DNA from 4 places in the Stutzerimonas sp. R40042 genome. Region 1 is predicted to be linked to each of the others. Evidence: predicted binding sites of a transcription regulator. Region 1 holds the regulator's gene; each other region holds the start of a gene.
The links. Region 1 encodes FliA, which starts transcription of late flagellar genes. Its sites were predicted from a motif close to CTAAAGTTTNNNNNNNNNNNGCCGNTAA; they were not measured.
Positions count from the first base shown of each region.

Region 2: flgM (flagellar biosynthesis anti-sigma factor FlgM) is a predicted target of FliA. The motif match lies at 2,757-2,784, and genes of this name have one in related genera.
Region 3: OUY36_RS09760 (flagellin) is a predicted target of FliA. The motif match lies at 2,250-2,277, and genes of this name have one in related genera.
Region 4: OUY36_RS16605 (methyl-accepting chemotaxis protein) is a predicted target of FliA. The motif match lies at 3,735-3,762, and genes of this name have one in related genera.

Region 1 is NZ_CP113258.1:2,932,361-2,937,682, reverse strand. It holds gene flhA (flagellar biosynthesis protein FlhA) at 1-205, shown strand, start outside; gene flhF (flagellar biosynthesis protein FlhF) at 221-1,513, shown strand; gene fleN (flagellar synthesis regulator FleN) at 1,605-2,432, shown strand; gene fliA (RNA polymerase sigma factor FliA) at 2,450-3,175, shown strand; gene OUY36_RS13785 (chemotaxis response regulator CheY) at 3,250-3,624, shown strand; gene OUY36_RS13780 (protein phosphatase CheZ) at 3,648-4,442, shown strand; gene OUY36_RS13775 (chemotaxis protein CheA) at 4,454-5,322, shown strand, end outside.
Region 2 is NZ_CP113258.1:1,498,737-1,504,058, reverse strand. It holds gene cheR (protein-glutamate O-methyltransferase CheR) at 81-908, opposite strand; gene OUY36_RS07185 (chemotaxis protein CheV) at 941-1,873, opposite strand; gene flgA (flagellar basal body P-ring formation chaperone FlgA) at 1,965-2,708, shown strand; gene flgM (flagellar biosynthesis anti-sigma factor FlgM) at 2,821-3,147, shown strand; gene OUY36_RS07170 (flagella synthesis protein FlgN) at 3,190-3,660, shown strand; gene OUY36_RS07165 (flagellar brake protein) at 3,728-4,471, shown strand; tRNA gene OUY36_RS07160 (tRNA-Arg) at 4,533-4,609, opposite strand; gene OUY36_RS07155 (hypothetical protein) at 4,883-5,095, shown strand; gene OUY36_RS07150 (PA3371 family protein) at 5,145-5,322, shown strand, end outside.
Region 3 is NZ_CP113258.1:2,035,949-2,041,270, reverse strand. It holds gene fliD (flagellar filament capping protein FliD) at 1-87, opposite strand, end outside; gene OUY36_RS09765 (flagellar protein FlaG) at 151-444, opposite strand; gene OUY36_RS09760 (flagellin) at 559-2,040, opposite strand; gene ligA (NAD-dependent DNA ligase LigA) at 2,442-4,808, opposite strand; gene zipA (cell division protein ZipA) at 5,098-5,322, opposite strand, start outside.
Region 4 is NZ_CP113258.1:3,502,095-3,507,416, forward strand. It holds gene OUY36_RS16595 (outer membrane protein OmpK) at 1-656, shown strand, start outside; gene OUY36_RS16600 (outer membrane protein OmpK) at 856-1,668, shown strand; gene OUY36_RS16605 (methyl-accepting chemotaxis protein) at 1,728-3,659, opposite strand; gene OUY36_RS16610 (TetR/AcrR family transcriptional regulator) at 3,883-4,503, shown strand; gene OUY36_RS16615 (PA2169 family four-helix-bundle protein) at 4,617-5,069, opposite strand; gene OUY36_RS16620 (sensor domain-containing phosphodiesterase) at 5,197-5,322, opposite strand, start outside.

The sequences.
Region 1 (5,322 bases):
CGAAAAGTTGCAACGGTCTCTGGTAGAAGCGGCACAGCGTCAAGAAATGCTCGGCAAACCGGCGGTTCTGCTGGTCGCCGGCCCGGTCAGGGCGATGCTGTCGCGGTTCGCAAGGCTGGCAGTGCCGAACATCCATGTTCTGGCCTACCAGGAAATACCGGACAACAAGCAGGTCACCATCGTCTCGACGGTGGGTCAGAATTAACCGAGGGTACAGGCCATGCAGGTCAAACGTTTCTTCGCCGCCGATATGCGCATCGCCATGAAGATGGTGCGTGACGAGCTGGGCGCCGATGCCGTGATCATCGGCAATCGCCGGGTGGCCGGTGGCGTCGAGCTGACGGCCGTACTCGACTACCCGATGCAGTCCGCGCCGGCAGCGACCAAGCCCAATCCTGCGCTTGAAGCTGAGCTGCGCAAGACGCAATCGCGCCTGGCCAGTGCCCATGCCGAACTGAGCGCCGCGCCGCAGGCAAAGATGCAGGATCGTCAACTGCTTGACGAGAAGCCGGCCGCCGTGGCGCCGAGCGCTCAGCCCGAGCCGGCTGCCGCGCCGTCCGCCGCCGTCGATCCGCGCGCGATCGAGGCGATGTATTCTGAGCTGCACGGTCTGCGTGAGCTAATCGAGGTGCAGCTCGGCTCGATCGCCTGGGGGCAGGAGCAGAGCCGCCGTCCGCAGCAGGCCAGCCTCTGGCGTCGGCTGCAGCGCCTCGGCCTGCCGGCCGAACTGTCGCGCAGCCTGCTGGAAAAGGTCGCGACCATCAACGATCCGCGTCAGGCCTGGCGCATGGTGCTGGCCTATATGGCGCAGGCGATCAAGGTCAGCAAGCAGGAGCCGCTGGAAGAGGGCGGAGTGATTGCGCTGGTCGGCCCGGCCGGTGTTGGCAAGACCACCACCCTGGCCAAGCTCGCGGCCCGTTACGTACTCAAGTACGGCGCACAGAACATCGCCGTGGCGAGCATGGACAACTACCGGATCGGCGCGCAGGAGCAGCTCAAGACGCTTGGGCGTATCCTCGACGTACCGGTGCTGCAGATCGACCCGAGCCAGCCATTGAGCAAGACGCTGGCGCCGCTGGCCCGCAAGCGCGTGATCCTGATCGACACCGCCGGCCTGCCGGCCAGCGATCCGACCTTGCGCAAGCAGCTCGAAGCGCTGTCGGATCGCGGTGTGAAATCCAAGAACTATCTGGTGTTGGCGGCGACCAGCCAGAGTCAGGTACTCAAGGCGGCATGGCACAACTATCGTCGCTGCGGCCTGGCGGGTTGTATCCTGACCAAGCTGGACGAGGCAGGCAGCCTCGGCGATGTGCTCGGTCTCACGATCAGCCAGCATTTGCCGATAGCCTACCTCGCCGATGGCCCGCGGATTCCGGATGACCTGCATCTGCCCCGTAGCCACCAGCTGGTCAGCCGTGCGGTAAGCCTGCAATCAGGCGAGGAGCCGAGCGAAGAGGCCATGGCGGACATGTTCGCCGGGTTGTACAACGGCTCGTCACGGCGGGCCGGATGATCAAGCGAGTGCGGTACCAGAATGAACCAGATGCGTGCCATGCGGGCGCATCGCCGGCCGTATGGCCCCAGCAAGATATAGGCGTGTGAACATGGGTATGCATCCCGTACAGGTGATTGCGGTGACCGGCGGCAAGGGTGGCGTCGGCAAGACCAACGTGTCGGTCAATCTGGCGCTGGCGCTGGCCGATCTGGGCCGGCGTGTGGTGTTGCTCGACGCCGACCTGGGTCTGGCCAACGTCGACGTCCTGCTTGGCCTGACCAGCAAGCGAACCCTGGCCGATGTGATCGCCGGTGAGTGCGATCTGCGCGATGTGCTGATTCAGGGCCCCGGCGGTATCCGTATCGTGCCCGCGGCATCCGGGACGCAGAGCATGGTACAGCTGTCGTCCCTGCAGCATGCCGGTCTGATCCAGGCATTCAGTGAGCTGGGCGATGAGCTGGACGTGCTGATCATCGATACCGCGGCCGGTATTGGTGATTCGGTGGTCAGCTTCGTGCGTGCCGCGCAGGAAGTGCTGCTGGTCGTCACAGATGAACCCACGTCCATCACCGATGCCTATGCTCTGATCAAATTGCTCAACCGTGACTACGGCATCAGTCGTTTCCGGGTGTTGGCCAACATGGCGCATGCACCCCAGGAAGGTCGCAACCTGTTCGCCAAGCTGACCAAGGTCACCGAGCGTTTTCTCGATGTGGCGCTGCAGTATGTCGGCGCCGTGCCCTACGACGAGGCCGTACGCAAGGCGGTACAAAAGCAGCGTGCCGTCTATGAAGCCTATCCGCGCTCCAAATGCGCGCTGGCCTTCAAGGCCATTGCGCAGAAGATCGATACCTGGCCGTTGCCCGCTACCCCGCGCGGCCATCTCGAATTCTTCGTCGAGCGCCTCATCAGTCCCGCTTCAGAAAGCCACGAATGACAGGTGCCGGATCCGCTATGTATTACAGCAAGGCTCAGGCAAAGGATGCTCAATATCGCCTGATCGATCAGTACGCGCCGTTGGTCAAGCGTATCGCTTACCACCTTCTGGCGCGTCTGCCTGCGAGTGTGCAGGTGGACGACCTGATCCAGGCTGGAATGATCGGACTGCTGGAAGCAGCGAAGAAGTACGACGCCGGCAAGGGCGCCAGTTTTGAAACCTACGCCGGCATCCGCATCCGCGGCACCATGCTCGACGAGGTGCGCAAGGGCGATTGGGCGCCACGCTCGGTGCATCGCAACTCGCGCATGGTCAGCGAGGCGATCCGCGCCATCGAAGCGAAAACCGGTCGTGACGCTAAAGATCATGAAGTTGCGGCCGAACTTAAGCTTAGTCTCGATGAGTATTACAGCATCCTCGGCGATACCCTCGGCAGCCGACTGTTCAGCTTCGACGACCTGCTGCAGGAAGGCGAGCATGGCGAGCTGCAGGAGGATGCCGGCAGCACGCACCCCGAGCCTTTCCGCGATCTGGAGGACGAACGTTTCCAGTTGGCGCTGGCAGAAGCCATCGCCAACCTGCCGGAGCGCGAGAAGCTGGTGCTGTCGTTGTATTACGACGAAGAGCTGAACTTGAAGGAAATCGGTCAGGTGCTGGGAGTCAGCGAGTCGCGTGTGAGCCAGTTGCATAGCCAGTGTGCGGCGCGCCTGCGTGCGCGCCTCGGTGAATGGCGCGCCAATTGACGATTGTTTGCGGTATGACGTGCTCGGTTTGCTGAGGCATTTTGGGACTTACGGAGGTCGACTTGGACAAGAACATGAAAATCCTCATCGTCGATGACTTCTCGACGATGAGACGAATCATCAAGAACCTCTTGCGTGACCTGGGGTTCACCAACACCGCCGAAGCGGACGATGGCACCACCGCGCTGCCGATGCTCAAGAGCGGCAGCTTCGACTTTCTCGTCACCGACTGGAACATGCCGGGCATGAGCGGTATCGATCTGCTGCGTACCGTGCGTGCCGACGAGCGCCTCAAGCACCTGCCGGTGCTGATGGTCACTGCCGAAGCCAAGCGCGACCAGATCATCGAGGCGGCACAGGCCGGCGTAAACGGCTATGTGGTCAAGCCTTTCACTGCCCAGGTGCTCAAGGAGAAGATCGAGAAGATCTTCGAGCGCGTCAACGGCTGAAGCAGCAACGCCGCGAGGGCACTATGACGCAAGCAGATCAGAGCCTGGCAGAGTTCGAAGCGACTCTGAAGGCCAACGCCCCTAAGTTGATTGAAAGCCTGCAGCAGGGCCGCTTCGATGAAGCGACGCAGATGTTCAATGAACTCAGCCAGGCGCGTAATCACAGTCTCTATCAGGAAGTCGGCAAGCTCACCCGCGAGCTGCACAACGCCATCGTCAAACTCGAGATGGATACCTGTGCCACTGGCGGCGATCCGTCACCGATCACCGACGCGACCGATCGCCTGTCCTATGTGGTGGAGATGACCGAGAAGGCCGCCAACCGCACCATGGATCTGGTGGAGGAATCGGCGCCGCTGGTCAACTACGTTAGCTACGAGGCCCAGAGCCTGACGGCCGACTGGCAGCGATTCATGCGCCGCGAAATGGATGCTGAACAGTTCCGTGGGCTGGTCAAGCGCATCGACCAGTACCTCAAGCGCAGCATGAACGATGGTAGCCAGCTGTCGCAGAACCTCAGCGAAATCATGCTGGCCCAAGATTTCCAGGACCTGACCGGCCAGGTCATCAAGCGTGTCACCCGACTGATCACCGAGCTTGAAAGCAATCTGCTCAATCTCGTCCTGATGGCGGGGCAGGTCGACCGCGTGGCTGGCATCCAGCACGACCGTGATGCCATGCGCGCCGAGCAAGAGAAGAAAAAACAAGAAAAATCGCCTTCCAATGGTGAAGGTCCGCAGATGCATGCCGATATGCGTGAAGACGTCGTTTCCGGCCAGGACGATGTCGATGATCTGCTTTCAAGCCTGGGCTTTTAGGGGAAGTGAATATGAGCTTCGACGCCGATGAAGAAATTCTCCAGGACTTCCTGGTAGAGGCCGGCGAGATTCTCGAACTATTGTCCGAGCAACTCGTGGAGCTGGAAAGCAGCCCCGATGACATGGCGTTGCTCAATGCGATTTTTCGCGGGTTCCATACGGTCAAGGGCGGTGCGGGCTTTCTTCAGCTTCATGAGCTGGTGGAATGCTGCCACATTGCCGAAAACGTCTTCGACATCCTGCGCAAGGGTGAGCGTCGAGTCGATTCCGAACTGATGGACGTCGTTCTGCAGGCGCTCGACGCCGTGAACGCGATGTTCAGCCAGGTCCGTGAACGCGTCGAACCTACTCCTGCCTCGCCGGAACTGCTGGCCGCATTGGCCCGTCTGGCCGAGCCTGCATCCGACGACGAAGCACCTGCCGCCGCAGCGCCCCAGGCGATCGCCGAGCCTGTGAGCGAAGGCGCCGACAGCGATTTCGAGCAGCTGCTGGATGCGATCGAACCGCCCGCTGTCGAGCCGCTGGCATCCGCCGATACAGGCACCGTGGCTGACGAAATCACCGATGATGAGTTCGAGTCGTTGCTCGATCAGTTGCATGGCAAGGGCAAGTTCGAGCCGGCAACCACCGCAGCGACCACGCCGGCGGCTGCCGAGCCTGCGATTGCTAGTAGCGGGGCAGGCGCAAGCGACGAGATCACCGATGACGAGTTCGAAGCACTGCTCGATCAGCTGCACGGCAAGGGCAAATTCGAGCCGGCAACCACCGCAGCGCCCACGCCGGCGGCTGCCGAACCTGCAACGGCCAGTAGTGGGGCAGGTGCAAGCGACGAGATCACCGATGACGAGTTCGAAGCGTTGCTCGATCAGCTGCATGGCAA
Region 2 (5,322 bases), 1.4 Mb from region 1:
TCAAAAGCGGCAAGGGCTTACCGCCTTTTTGCCGCGTTTGGAGCACAGACGCGACAGTTTTCTGCCGCTCTCTGGAACGATCACTTGGCCTTGTAGATGATGCCCGGACTGCACTGCACCATCTGGTACAGCTCCGGAAGACCATTAAGGGCCTCGGATGCACCGAGGAAGAGATAGCCTCCAGGGCGTAACGTGGCATGAATACGCTTGAGGATGTCTTTCTTCACATCCGCGGAGAAGTAGATCAAGACGTTACGGCAAAAAACGATGTCGAACTTACCTAGAGCCGCGTAGCTGTCGAGCAGGTTCTGGACGCGAAACTCGACGCGCGAGCGGATCGCAGGCTTCACCGCCCAACGGCCCGGCGCCTTGACATCGAAATATCGCTGCAGACGCTCGCTCGATAGGCCCCGGGCAATTGCAAGGCTGTCATATTCGGCAGCCTTACAGGCAGCAAGCATGGCACCGGACAGTTCGGTCGCAACGATCTGCACCCCAGTTTTTGGCTGGCTCGGATTGCCGCGCTCATACTCGTCGATGGCCATGGACAGCGAATACGGCTCCTGCCCCGAGGAGCATGCGGCGGACCAGATTCGCAGCCGCTGGCCGGACGCGCCTTTCAACATTTCGGGCAAAACCCGTGACTTGAGCACTTCGAACGGATAGGTATCGCGGAACCATAGCGTTTCGTTGGTCGTCATCGCATCGACCACCAACTCGCGCAGCCCGCTGCGCGGCTGCGCCTGAATCTTCCTGACCAGGTCACCAAGCGTCTTGATGCCCTGCTGCTCCATCAGCTTGTTCAGGCGACTGGACACCAAATACTGCTTGTTGCTGCCCAGCAGGATGCCGCACGTCTTTTCAAGGAATACCCGGAACTGCTCGAAATCCAGATCGACTGACACCAATAAAGCCTCACCATCATGTAGAGGACCCAGCCTCAGTTTGCATCCGCCTGCCTGATCCGATCAGCCACCCGGGCTGCAAGATCGTCAGGCTGGAACTTGGCGAGAAAGTCATCCGCGCCCGCCCGCTTCACCATGTTCTGGTTGAACACACCGGAAAGCGAAGTATGCAGCAGTATATGCATACCGTGCATGCGCGGATCGTGCCGCACCTCGGTAGTCAGGGTATAGCCATCCATTTCCGGCATTTCAATATCGGAAATCATCATTAGGAATTCTTCAGCTGGGTTCTTGCCCTCATCCGCCATCCGCTTCAGATAATTGAGGGCCTCGCGCCCGTCGTTCAACTTGATGACTTCGACCCCAAGGTTCTCCAGGCATCGCGTGATCTGCTTACGCGCCACCGACGAGTCATCGACGATCAGAACGCGGCAGGAGAGCGCCTTATTCCGGGTATCCTCATCCACGACATTAGGCGAAATCTCCTCAGAGGTCGGCGCCACCTCGGCCAGTACCTTTTCCACGTCGATGATTTCGACCAGTTTGTTGTCGATGTGCGTAACGGCAGTCAGGTAGTGATTTCGCCCCGCGCCCTTGGGTGGAGGCAAGATGGCCTCCCAGTTCAGGTTGACGATTCGCTCGACCGAACGCACCAGAAACCCGAGCGTGCGGTTGTTGTACTCGGTAATCACCGCAAAGGAATTTTGCACGTCCATCAGCGCGGATTTGCCGGTAGCGAGAGACAGATCGAGTATCGGCAAGGTACTACCGCGAATGCTCGCCACGCCGCGCACCACCCGTCCACACTTGGGCATGACGGTCAACCGAGGACACTGCAGCACCTCTCGGACCTTGAACACGTTGATCCCATACAACTGCTCGCCCTCCAGGCGAAACAGCAGCAACTCAAGGCGATTCTGACCCACCAACTGGGTACGCTGGTTAACCGAATCCAATACACCGGCCATGCCAGTCTTCCTCTCTGCGTGCAGATTATCGGGGCTGGCGACCTTAAAGTGACGGCACGCCCCTTGCTTTGTTTGGGATATGAACGTCCATATGACCATTTTCCGGCGCGATAGCCAGATACTGCGAAAAAGCGCAGCGGTGCTCGTTGCGCTGTGCGCGATAGGGCAGCTTGCCCATGCGTCAACCATGTCACATTCCAAACAGCTTATCGACGTGACTGAACAGTTTCTTGAGGGTTCAGTGGTCGACTATTTAAGCCGCACTGACATCCAGGCGCGCCATGAAGTCGAGGTGAGCCGACTCGACCCGCGCCTGCGACTAAACCAGTGCGATCAGCCACTGACAGCAAGCCTGACCAGTACGAGCGCCCCCATCGGCCGCGTCACCGTGCGGGTAAGCTGCCAGGGCAGCAGTCCGTGGTCGGTTTTCGTCCCGGCACAGGTAAGACTGTATCGGCATGTCATCGTGGCCAGCAAATCACTGCTGCGGGATACGGTACTGAGCGAAAGCGACGTCAGCATCGCGGAGCGAGACGTCTCGAACCTTAGCCAGGGCTATCTGACCCGGCTCGATGAAGTGCTGGGCACCAAGCTAACTCGGCCGGTGCAGCCCGACCAGGTGATCGCACCCAACCAGATTGAGCTGGCGAAGGCCGTGCGCAAGGGCGACCATGTCGTCATCACGGCGAGATCCGGCACGATCAGCGTGCGCATGCCCGGTGAAGCCATGGCTGACGGTGTTCCGGGCAAACAGATTCCGGTAAAGAACCGCCGTTCCGGCCGCACGGTAAAGGCTCGGGTAGTCGCACCCGGTCAGGTCGAAGTTGCGATGTAGATGAGGCCGCGGCAGGTAGCTTTTCCGTGTGCCCCAGAGAAAAAAACGCTAAAGTTCTGTCCATTGTTGCCGAACACATGGCAAGCGTCCTGATTCCTTCGAGGTTTGCATCATGGTCATCGACTTCAATCGACCCAACAGCCCACTGAATGCCCCTACCGGGCGTAACAGTGTGCAAAGCAACGAGCGCGCGGCCGCTCCGCAACAGGAGACGACCGGCGAGGCAAGCAAAACCGCTGGCACCAACACTGCCGGTGATACCGTGCAACTGAGCCCCGAAGCTCAGCGCCTGCAGCAAGCGGCCGACAAATTGAACGATCAGCCTGCGGTCGATCAGGAGCGTGTGGCCAAACTCAGGCAAGCGATTGCCGATGGCTCCTACCAGGTCGACAGTGCACGCGTGGCAGCCAAGCTCCTGGCGTTCGAAACGCAACGCTAAGCCCGGGCCCATTTTTCATACGAATCCGCCCCGAGTTCCGACATGCATGACGCTGCAGTACTTGAGCAACTGACCGACGATATCGGCATAGCCCGCCAACTCCTTGAGCTTATTGATCAGGAGTTTGCAGCGCTGGGTGATCGCAATCTGGTCGAACTGGAAGCCACACTGAGCAAGAAGCAGCCCCTGCTCGCCTTGCTTGGCCAGCACAGTGCTCAACGCAGCCAATGGCTTGTCGACCAGCGACTGAGCCCCGACAGAGCAGGCCTGGAAATCGCGGCGAGTCGGATCGAGCAAGGCGAAGCCCTGATCGAAAAGGCCAAGCTTCTCGAAACTGAACTCGAACGCTGTCGCTCTGCGAACGAGCGTAACGGCCGCCTGATACGAGCCAATCAGAGCACGCTGGGTGAAATACTGAAGATCCTGCAAGGCAAGGACGACACTCCCAGCCTCTATGACAATCGCGGAAGCGCAGCGAAAAACAAGCAGCAGCGGCCACTGAGCCAGGCCTGAACGAACAAGAGCAACAAGTAAGGACGCAACACGATGGTGAGCACAACGCACCGGAGAGCACAGGACCGTGTCTAGCCTATTTCTGGACGAAGACGGCCCACAACCTCCCAAGCTGCTGACCGCACCACTGGAGATTTATGCCAACCTGCGTCCGCTTCTCGATAACAACATCGCGCTGACCCTTCGGTTCCATGAGCGCAATCAGCGCTATCAGAGCTTTCTGGTGCAGATGAACCGGGAAACCGGATGGATCGCACTGGATGAGCTGATCCCCAATGACGGCGAGCGCCTACTGCTTCAGGGCGAGCCAATCAACATCGAAGGCTTCTACGAAGGCGCCAAAATCTCTTGGACGAGCGACCGAGAGGTTCATCTAGGCGAAATTGACGGTGCTCGCTGCTACTGGATCCCAACCCCGGCAGAACTGACCTACCACCAGCGGCGCAATGCATATCGCGCACAGCTCAACGAAACCGCGGTGGCCGCGCAGCTTGGCGGCGCTTCGGTGCGCACGGCGCTGGAAGGGCGACTACTCGATATTTCGGCCACAGGGTGCAAGCTCAGCATCAAGGGCAACCACCAGGGCAACCTACAGACTGGCCAGGTATACGAACTGGTAGCCAAGCTGCCGATCGGACAGATCCAGAGCGATGTCGAGCTTCGCCATCTCGTAATCGATGAGAAGCGGGACATATCGTTGTGCGGCTTTCGCTTCCATCGCCTCAGCGGGCAGACACAGCGCCAGATAGAACGTCTCGTCTACCAACTGCAGCGCGACGCTCGCCGCGATAACGCTACGCCATTCGGCTAACGCCGCCCTTCATATGGCAGGAGCTCGCTGCCCTCACACCCTGCCGGCGAACAGGGCGCTATGGCGTCCCAGGCGAGGTTCGAACTCACAACCTTCCCCTTAGGAGGGGGATGCTCTATCCAATTGAGCTACTGGGACCGGATCACGCGGGCGGCATCTTATCGACACCAGGGCCTTTTGTCATGCCCCACGCAGTGCGTGCCCATACTCGACAAACCATCGGCACCAGCTCCAGAGAACCGTGCATTGCATTTTGCATGGACCTCAACTGCGCCCCGTGCAAAGCGCAATCCAGACCAGCATAACAAAACACTTAAGTTATTGATTTTTAAATACTTTTTTATCGTTAAACTTTGGCATGACAGCTGCAAAGAGTAAGGCACACTCAACGTGACGCGAAGGATAACGCTCATGATCAAGCCGGCCTTTCTTCTTGGTGCAGGATTCGCATTCGCAGCTCTGACCGCCTTGCAACTCCCACCAGCCGAGCTTTCACAGGTGACCTACGAGCCGACATCTCGGCTATCTCTGCAGTACTCAGGCACCGTCCCCAGCGCACAGGCGACGACGCTCAGCGCCACGGAAACAGCCATCCCTGCGCAACCGCAACGCTGGGTCTTCTAGTGATTGGTAAACGCCAGCTAGGTTCCGCAAAAAAAGAGAGGGGTCTTTCATGTCTAAATCCGCACTGACTTGCCTGGTGCTAACGATCGCCTGTGCCTGCGGCGCATACCTGTTTCCAGAAAGCACGGCTATCTCGAGCACGACGCTGAAAGCCGGCCTAGGCGTCTTCGGTTTGCTCTTTCTCATCACCGCGATCATCGGCCGCAGGGTCAAGTTCGACCCGGTAT
Region 3 (5,322 bases), 900 kb from region 1:
TTCCTTGGGCGCGCGCTCGGCAGCCACCATGCTGGCCACGATGCTGTCGATGTCGATCCCGGAACCGATGCCTGTTACGCCTGCCATAGCTTCACCTCGTCAAATAAACCACGCGACCGTACTAGATCTAAAACCAAACAAGAAACGTGCCTAGGCCTTGGCCTCGAACAACAGGCTGCGCATCTCATCCAAACGCTCTGCCAGGCGCAGGATATCCTCGGATGGAATCTGCCGCACCACTTTGCCCGAGTCGCCGTCCAGCACCTGTACTACAACCTGACCGGAGGAATCATCCACGCTGAAGTTCAAATCGCGCTGCAAGTTCTGCACCTGCGTGCGAATTCGCTCTACTGCTTCGTTTACATCTACATTTTGTGGCGCCTTGCCAACGCCACCCTCGTCCTGCAACGACGAAAGCCCAGCCTCCTGACGAAAGCTGGGCATTGCATTGCTCGACGAGGATGACGCAAGTGTGGCACTGGCTGCTCTTGCGACGTCCATGATTCACCTCTCAATGAATCGATGGGGTGGATTAACCACCCCATCGGTAAGCCTCGCTTACTGCAGCAAGCTGAGAACGGCCTGCGGCAGCTGCTTGGCCTGAGCCAGGATCGCGGTACCGGCTTGTTGCAGAATCTGGTTCTTGCTCAGATTTGCAGTTTCGGCAGCGAAGTCGGTGTCCTGGATGCGGCCGCGGGCAGCGGAAACGTTCTCGGAGATGCTCTGTAGGTTAGCGATGGTATTGTCGAAGCGATTCTGCACCGCACCCAAATCTGCGCGCTGGCTATCAATACTGGCTAATGCCGAGTCGATAATGGCGATAGCAGATTGGGCACCGCCTTGGGTACTAATGTTTACGCTAGAAATCGCTTTCAACGCCGAGGTTTCGGTGCCAATAGCACCAGTAACATCAGCTGTATCAGCGGTAATCGAGAACGCCCCAGAACTAGTAGTGCGAACAACACCAACCGCAGTAGCAGCTGCAGCACTAGTCTCGGTGATAGTGAATGTACTAGTCGTAGCTTTACCTTCATAATCGAGCGCGGTAGCTACTACCGACTGGTCGCCAGTAGCGTTGCCAGCGAAGTTAGTAATCTTAATATCATCGCCAGCTTCGCTTATCAGTTGAAGCTTACCAGACGAGTCGGCCACAGCGACGATCCCAGTGCTACTACTAACCGCGTTAATCTTATCAGCAAAGTCGGCAAAATCGGTCGCTGAGGTTGCAGTCGCTGTGATAGCTACAGCGCTGGAGTTTGCACCCTGCAAATTAAAGGTGTAAGTGGCAGCTCCTGACAGCGTAGAAAGCTGCAACCCTGTGCGCGCGTCTGCAGCAACACCGGTATTACCGGTTTCAGCATTAATGGCTGCGGCTGTGGCCTTTGCAGACGCCCCTGCCCCAACGTTAATTGCTGCGGCATTACTGCCCTGAGGCCCCGTAATGTTCAGCGCCGTAGCAGCGACCGCATTGGCTGCAGAGACCGTGCCGATATCGCCTGCTGCCGCACCCGTAAGGTCGTTGAAATTCGTGCCCAGCGAGTTAGCAGACGCTCCTTTCAAGGCCACGTTAATAGTTTCATTTGCATTCGAGCCGACCTGAAAGGAGCTCGTTCCAAAGGTACCGTCCAACAACTTGCGCCCACCGAACGTAGTCGTGTCCGCAATCCTGGTTAGCTCAGACTGCAGCTGAGCTACTTCCTTCTGAAGGGATGCTCGATCTGACCCATCATTACTTCCATTAGCTGACTGCAGCGAAAGGTCACGCATGCGCTGGAGAATGTTTGTTGACTGCTGCAGTGCCCCTTCTGCAGTTTGTGCCAAGGAGATTCCATCGTTGGCGTTACGAACGGCAACTCCCAAGCCGCTGATCTGACTGGTCAGGCGGTTGGAAATCTGCAGACCAGCGGCGTCGTCCTTAGCGCTGTTGATGCGGCTACCGGTGGACAGGCGCTGCATGGAGGTGGCCAGCGCATTGGAAGAGTTGCTGAGGTTGCGCTGAGTATTCAGCGAAGCAATGTTGGTATTGACGGTAAGAGCCATGGTGTTTGCCTCCAAGGGCGCTAGTTACTTTGGTTGCCTGAGCTTGCGACTCCGGGCCGGCTTGTGCCCAGGCACCCATTGAGTTCGCATTCGATTAGCTTATCGGCGCCGTTTGGGTTGGCTTTAGGGCAGATTCGAACTTTTTCGTGAGCCCGGTACCGCTCCAACGCTACGCCAGCACATCCATACTGCGGACTTGCTTGACTAGCTTTTCGGGTGAGGCGAGGAAAACTTTAGGGGAAAGCTGCAGCTGTTCCCTGACCTGGAGTCAAAGGGGCTCGCTCACTGCTGGCGAGCTTTGCTAACGCATTCCCGCCGAAGGCCGCTCCCACCAATTCGGTGAAACATTTGGGGAGCGGGTATGACAGCGAAGCTCGCTGGGATGAGGCGTTGCTGACGTGCTATGAACCAAGCTGTGCGAGATGCTCGAGGAATTGCGCTTCGTCGAGCACCGTCACGCCGAGTTCGTTGGCTTTGGTGAGCTTCGACCCCGCGCCTGGGCCCGCCACTACGCAGTTTGTTTTGGCGGATACGGACCCGGCGACCTTTGCCCCCAAAGCCTCCAGCCGCGCCTTGCCTTCATCACGACTCATGGTTTCCAGCGTGCCGGTAAGTACCCAGGTCTGCCCGGCCAGCGGCAGGCCTTCCGCAGACTTCCTCTCGCTCTCCCAGTGCATACCGAACTCCCGCAGCTGGGCTTCGATAGCGCGGGCGCGTTCGGCGCTCTCGGGTTTGTCGAAGTAGTCGCGCAGGGAGCGCGCGGCCTTTTCGTTCAGCCGTTCAACCTGACGCAGATCGAGCCAGTCGGCGGCGATGATTGCTTCGAGCGTGCCGAAACGCTCTGTCAGCCGCTGGGCACCGGTGCGGGCGATATGAGGAATGTTGAGCCGGTCGAGCAGGTCAGCCAGTGTCGCGCAGGCGGCGAACTCGGGATGTACATCGCCCTCCTCCTGTGGTTCGACGCCGCGCTCGCGCAGCAGCGCGATGACCGTGCGGTTGTGTTCGTCCTCGAAGAAGCTATGGATTTCATGAGCGACTTCGAGCCCCACGTCAGGCAGGTAGACGAGCACGTCCGGCAATGCCCGGCTGATTCGCTCCAGGGAACCCAGCGCGCGTGCCAGCAATTTGGCGGTTTCTTCACCGACGTCTGGTATGCCGAGGGCGTAGACGAACCTTGCGAGGCTCGGTTTGCGGCTGGCATCGATGGCGTTGAGCAGGTTGCGCGTGGAAATTTCGGCGAAACCTTCCAGATCGATGACCTGCTCATGGGTCAGGCAGTAGAGATCCGCCGGCGATTTGACCAACCCCCTGTCGACCAGCTGCTCGACGATCTTGTCACCCAGGCCGTCGATATCCATCGCACGACGCGAGACGAAATGGATGATCGCCTGCTTAAGCTGCGCCTGACAGGCCAGCCGGCCGACGCAACGGTAGATCGAGCCTTCGCTCACCGACTCACGCCCCTTGCTGCGCTTGATCAGCTGGGTACGCTCCACGGCAGAACCGCACACCGGGCACTGCTCCGGCACATGCACGGCGCGCGCGCCGACCGGGCGGCGTTCGGCGATTACGCCAAGGATCTGGGGAATCACATCGCCTGCACGGCGCACGATCACCGTATCGCCGATCATCACGCCCAGGCGCGCCACTTCGTCCATGTTGTGCAGCGTCGCGTTGGAAACCGTAACGCCCGCCACCTGCACCGGCTTCAACCGGGCGACCGGGGTGATCGCGCCGGTACGGCCGACCTGGAATTCCACATCGAGCAGTTCGGTGATTTCCTCCCGCGCGGGAAACTTGTGGGCGATGGCCCAGCGCGGCTCGCGCGCCCGGAAGCCCAGCTCACGCTGCTGCGCGACCGCGTTGACCTTGAACACCACACCGTCGATCTCATACGGCAGCGCGTCGCGCTTTTCACCGATGGCGTCGTAATAGGCGCGGCATTCGGCGACGCCCCTGGCCAGTTTCAGCTCACGGCTGATGGGCAGGCCCCAGCTTTTCAGCGCCTGGAGAATACCGATGTGCGTACCCGGCAGCTCGCCATCGCTGCGCCCTACGCCGTAGGCACAAAGTTCCAGCGGACGGCTGGCAGTGATCTTCGAATCCAGCTGACGCAGGCTTCCAGCAGCGGCGTTACGGGGATTGGCGAAGGTTTTGCCGCCGCTTTCCAGCTGCCGCGCATTCAGCGCTTCAAACCCCGCCTTGGGCATGTAGATTTCGCCGCGCACCTCGAGCACCGCCGGCCAGCCACTGCCATGCAGCTTGAGCGGGATGTTGCGAACGGTGCGCACATTGGCGCTGATGTCCTCACCCGTGCTGCCATCGCCGCGGGTGGCGCCGCGCACCAGATGGCCGTTCTCATAAAGCAGGCTGACCGCCAGACCATCCAGTTTGGGTTCGCAGCTGTACTCGACTACAGCGCCATCGCCGAACAGGTCACCTGCCGGCAAATCCAGCCCTTCGCGCACGCGGCGGTCGAAATCGAGCAGATCCTGCTCCTCGAAGGCATTGCCCAGACTCAGCATCGGCACTTCGTAGCGCACCTGACCGAACGCCGCCAGCGCCGCTCCGCCGACCCGCTGGGTTGGCGACTCGGGTGTCACCAGCTCCGGGTGCTCCGCCTCGAGCGCCTTGAGCTCATTGAACAGACGGTCGTACTCGGCATCGGGAACGCTGGGTTCGTCGAGCACGTAGTAGCGGTAGTTGTGGGCGTCGATTTCGCTGCGCAGTTCGGCAATTCGCTCGGCGGCGGTTTGGGCGGAAGGCATAGGGACGGAGCCGTGACTGGGGCTGTGCTGATTCAGACCGCATCAGCGCGCCTTGGTTGATATGGAAGGCGTCGGATTCTAGCCGAATGCGAGTCCGAAGGCAGGTCTGCAGGTTCTGTTGGCTGGGGTCGGACTGGGCAGGCAGCGTTGCGTGACGACGCGCTGAAGCGAAGTGCCGGTGGGCTGAAGCCCACCCTACGACAGTCTGCAGAGCGAGGCGGCAGGCCAGTGAAAGCGAGTCTGCCCAATCAAACGCAACACCGGGCGCGAGGCCCGGTGCTGTGAATTATCAGCGTTGCTTGATGGTCATCTGTCGGCGTTCGAACTCGACGATGCGCTGGCGGTAGTGTTCGATGGTCTGGGCGGTCAGCACACTGCGCTGGTCGTCCTTCAGCTCACCGTTGAGCTCCTGGGACAGCTTGCGCGCCGCGGCGACCATGACATCGAAGGCCTGCTTGGGATGACGCGGCCCCGGCAATCCGAGGAAGAAGCTCACGGCCGGTGTGGTGAAATG
Region 4 (5,322 bases), 570 kb from region 1:
CCATCACCTTCGAACACGCCAGCGGCTGGAACTGGGGCGACATGTTCCTGTTCGTCGACCACAAGTGGTTCAACGGCCACACGGGCAAGGACGGCCGCACCTACTACGGTGAGTTCAGCCCGCGACTGTCGCTCGGGAAACTCAGCGGCACGGACCTGTCGTTCGGGCCGGTGAAGGACGTGCTGATCTCGGCCACCTACGAGCGTGGCGAAAGCCTGGCCAACGGCACACCGAACCAGAACTACCTGCTCGGCCCGGCCGTCGATCTCAGCGTGCCCGGCTTCGACCGTTTCGCCATCAACACCTACTACCGCAAGCCCGACGGCGCCACCGGCAAGCCGAGTGGCCAATGGCAGATCACCCCGACCTGGGCCATGACCATCCCGCTGGGCAAGTCCGACGTCCTGTTCGACGGCTATATCGACTGGGTGGTGAACGACGCCGGCTCCAAGGCACGCGGCAACTACCTGGCGAAGAACTTCCACTTCAATCCGCAGGTGAAGTACGACCTCGGCAAGGCCTTGGACCACGGGGCCGGCAGGCTCTATGTGGGCGTCGAGTACGACTACTGGAGCAACAAGTACGGCATCGAGGACAGCCGCGTCTTCAACACCGACAACAACGTGGTCAACTTCATCGTCAAGGCGCACTTCTGAACACCGGAGCGCCGGGTAACCTCGGCGCACTCCGCGAGCCGTCAGGTCACATCGCTACGGCAATCGGCGTACTGCGACACCATGTCCGCGTCAATGCGGCTAATTCAGCCGCGAGCCGGTGTGTTATGCGCTTCTCGCCACGACGGCATTGGACGACAATGACAACAAAAAGCCACCATCGAACCCTAGGAGCGCCACCATGCACCTGAAAACTCTCCCTCTCGCCGCCGCAGTCGCCGGCAGCCTGCTGTCCGCCCCGGCAATGGCCGAAGGACTGCTCTACTGGCACAGCAACAGCCTGACCTACCTGTACGGCAAGGATTACAAGATCGATTCGCCGATCCAGCAGACCGTCACCTTCGAGCACGCCAACGGCTGGAAATACGGCGATACCTTCTTCTTCGTCGACTCGATCCACTACAACGGCAAGGGCAACGACAACGGCCGCGACGACAGCACCTTCTACGGCGAATTCTCGCCGCGCCTGTCGTTCGGCAAGATCCTTCAGCAGGACCTGAGCTTCGGCCCGATCAAGGACGTGCTGGTCGCCATGACCTACGAGTTCGGCGAAGGCGATGTGGAGACCTACATGATCGGCCCGGGCTTCGACTTGGCCGTCCCCGGCTTCGACTACTTCTCCGTCAACATCTATCACCGCGACACCGACGGCGACCGCGTGGGCGATGGCGTCTGGCAGATCACCCCGGTGTGGGGCTACACCCTGCCGGTGGGCAATTCCGACATCCTCATCGACGGTTTCATCGACTGGGTGGTGGACAACGACCGCAACTCCCGCGGCGAGGAATACCACGCCAACTTCCACTTCAACCCGCAGATCAAGTACGACCTGGGCAAGGCGCTGAACTGGGGCGAGAAGCAGCTGTACGTCGGTATCGAATACGACTACTGGACCAACAAGTACGGCATCAAGGATGGCGGTTTCGTAAGCGACAACTTCGTCGGCAAGACCGACCAGAACACCTTCAGTGCCATCGTCAAGGCGCACTTCTAAAGGTCGAGCAATAAAAGGGGCGCCGAGAGGCGCCCTTTTTGTTTCCGCGGCTCCGTCGCCTACAAGCGGAAGCTGCCCATCTGGCGGCCAAGATCCTCGGCCAGTTTCGACAGCGTCTGGCAGTCGGCCCGGCAGCCCTGCACGTCCTGGGCGGTGGCCTGGGCCAGATCGGCGATACCCTGCACGTTGTGGGTAATCTCCTCGGTGACGCTGCTCTGCTCCTCGGTCGCGGCGGCGACCTGGGTGTTCATGTCGCTGATGGCTTCCACCTGGGCGGTGATCGCCTGCAGGGACTCGCCAGTGCGCTGACTGGCCTGCACGCCGGTACCCGTTGCAGCCTGCCCGGCATGCATCGCGCTGACGGCGGTTTCGGCACCGTTCTTCAGCCGCCCGATCATCTGCTGGATCTCGTCGGTCGAGGCCTGGGTGCGGCTGGCCAGGGTGCGCACCTCATCGGCGACCACGGCGAAGCCACGGCCCATGTCGCCGGCGCGGGCGGCCTCGATGGCGGCGTTAAGGGCCAGCAGATTGGTCTGTTCGGAAATGCTGCGGATCACCGCCAGCACCTGATCGATGGAGGCCACCTGCTGCGCCAGATCGGTCACCGAGCCGGCGGCCTGGCCGATGTCGCCCGACATCCGCTCGATATGCCCGATCGACTCGCCGACCACTTGGCGCGCCTCGAGCGCCTCGCTGCGGGCGCCCTGGGAGGCCTGCGCCGCATTGCTGGCATTACGCGCGATCTCCTGCACGGTGAGTCCCATTTCGTGCACGGCGGTCGCCACCATGTCGGTCATCTCATGCTGGCGCCCGGCGCGCACCGCGGTGTCGTCCACCACCCGAGCCACCTGACCGACCGCACTGCGCAGCTGTTCGCTGGTCTTGAGCACATCGCCGATAAGGCTGCGCAGGCTGCCGATGAACCGATTGAAGCCACGCGCCAGGTCGCCGAGCTCGTCGGCACGGCTTTCGTCCAGACGGCGGGTGAGATCGCCACCGCCACCACCGATTTCCACCAGCGCCGCCGTGACCTGGCGAATCGGCCGCACAAGCCCGCGCGCCAGCAGGACGATCACGCCGAGAAAGAACAGGCCGATAGCCGAACCGATCAGGCTGGTCGTCCAGAGCGTACGACGCGCCTCGGCAAAGATTTCCGCCTCGGGCACCTCGGCGATCAGCGTCCAGCCGAGCCCATCCAGCGGTTGCGCCATGGCCAGAAACGTTTCGCCATTACGCTCGAAACGCACCACCTGTCCGGCCTGGGCTTCCAACTGCCGCGCAGCTTGCGTGCCGGCCAACTCGGCCAGCGCGGCGCGGCCGTTGTGCTCGCTGCGCGGATGGATTTTCACCTGGCCATCGCTGCCGACCAGATAGACCTCGCCACGCTCGCCAAAGCGGAAGTCGGCGATCAGTGCGGACATGGCGCTCAGGCTGTAACCCAGCCCGGCCACGCCAAGTACTCGCCCGCCAGCACTGATGCGCTGGTTGATGAACAGGGTCGGCTGGCCGGTGGCCTTGTCGACGTCCAGCTCCAGCCGGCGCTCGAGGCTGCCGTCCACCAGGCTGTAGAACCAGCCGTCGGCGTCTGCCGAGCGTGACAGGGTCCGGCTCAGCCCGGCGTCGGAGTAATAGTGGCCGCTGTCGAGTACGGCGATCGAGGTGGTCAGCGCGTTCTGCTGGGCTTTCACGCCATTGAGGTAGCGGCCGATGGCCTCGGCCTGCCGCGAATCCTCGCCCTGGATCAGCCAGTCGTGAACCAGCGTGTTGCCGGCGATACCGGCGGTGGCGGTGATGGGCGCCGCCAGGGTGCGCTCGATATCGTTGCGAATGGCGTTGATATTGGCCGGCAACGCTTCACCGAGCAGGTAGCGCTCGGCGAGGCGCTCGACAGCCGAGGCATACACCAGGATGACGATCAGCAGGCTCGCCAGCAGTGCCGCGCCCATGCTGAGGATCAGTTGCCACTGAATGCTGCGCTTGAAGAACTGCATGGAAGGCCCTCGCGTTATTATTGGACACATAAAAGCGCCATTACTGTACACAATTTATGACGCACGCAAGATCATTTAGCGGCATGGCCGTCGGGAACTTGATGGCGTTTAGCCTGGGCTCGGGCTGAACCGACGGATGGCGGCTCGGTTGAGGCCGCAAAGAAGCGAGTGCTAGCATGCCGAACCGCCGCCAGGCCGGGCGGCGCCAGCCAAACAGGTCCGCATGTCCAGCATTCGAGAGCGCAACCGAGACGTGATCCTGCGAGCCGCCAGCGAGGAATTCGCGGAAAAGGGCTTCGCCGCCACCAAGACCAGCGACATCGCCGCCCGCGCCGGGCTGCCGAAGCCCAACGTCTACTACTACTTCAAGTCCAAGGAAAACCTCTATCGCGAGGTGCTGGAGAGCATCGTCGAACCGCTGCTCGAAGCCTCGGCACCGTTCAATCAGCCCGGGCATCCGGCCGAGGTGCTGCGCGCCTACATCCGCACCAAGATCCGCATCTCCCGCGATCACGCCTATGCGTCCAAGGTGTTCGCCAGCGAGATCATGCATGGCGCCCCACACCTGTCACCGGAGCGCACCGCCCAGCTCAACGCCCAGGCCGCGCATAACATCGCCTGCATTCAGGGCTGGATCGACCAGGGTCTGATGGCCCCCATCGACCCCAGCCACCTGCTCTTCAGCATCTGGGCCGCGACCCAGACCTACGCCGACTTCGACTGGCAGATTAGCACTGTCACCGGCAAGGCCCGGCTCGACGAGGCCGATTACGATGCCGCCGCCGACACCATCATCCGCCTGGTACTGCGGGGCTGCGAAGTCGCCGAGCCGACGCCGGCCTGACGCCGGCGCCACAGTACGCCATGCGCAGGTAGGTGCCGTGGGAGCCGGATTGAACGGCCGCGCATAAAAAACGCCAGCAAGTGCTGGCGTTCATCCTGACGGGTGCCGCGCCGTTAGCCGCGTGCGCGGGCGGCGTCTCGCAGTGCCTTGACCTGATCATGGTTGCGCTGAACGCCCTGGTACTGATTCTGGACCACGCTGCGCACCTCGGCCGGCAGGTCTTTTTCCAAGGCTTTGCGGTAGCTCTTGACCGCCACATCCTCACCGCGCTCGCACTCGTTGAGAATCGCCTCGTCATCCTTGCCGGTGATCATCGCCTTGAGATCGACCCAGCGGCGATGGATGTCCGCCGACATGCTGGTGCTGGTTTCCGGATCGCCACCCAGCGAGCGCACCAGCTGCTGCAGCTCGGCGGCCGCGCTGGCGCAATCACGCGAACGCTGGTTCATGGTGCTCTTGAGCTGCGGGTCACGCAGGTCCTCGGCGCACTCGAGAAAGCCCTTTTCCCCATCCTTGCAGGTCTCAATCAGATCGTTGAGCACGGAAATCGTCTCTTTCGTGTCCATCTCGTACCTCCTGGCAGGTCGACTCGGAGAAGGCCGCAGATGGCGGCCGGTGTTAGCAGTCGACTGCCGGCTGGCGCCAAAGGTTCAGCGAAACCAGACCGAGGCGCCAGCAGTAGCTGGACGCGCGCTACGTTCGGTTGGCCTTCGCGAGCGGGCCCAAAGGTGCCGGCCGACCGAGCAGGTAACCCTGGGCCTTGTTCACCTCCAGGCGGCGCAGCATGGCCAGTTCTTCCTGCGTTTCGACCCCCTCGGC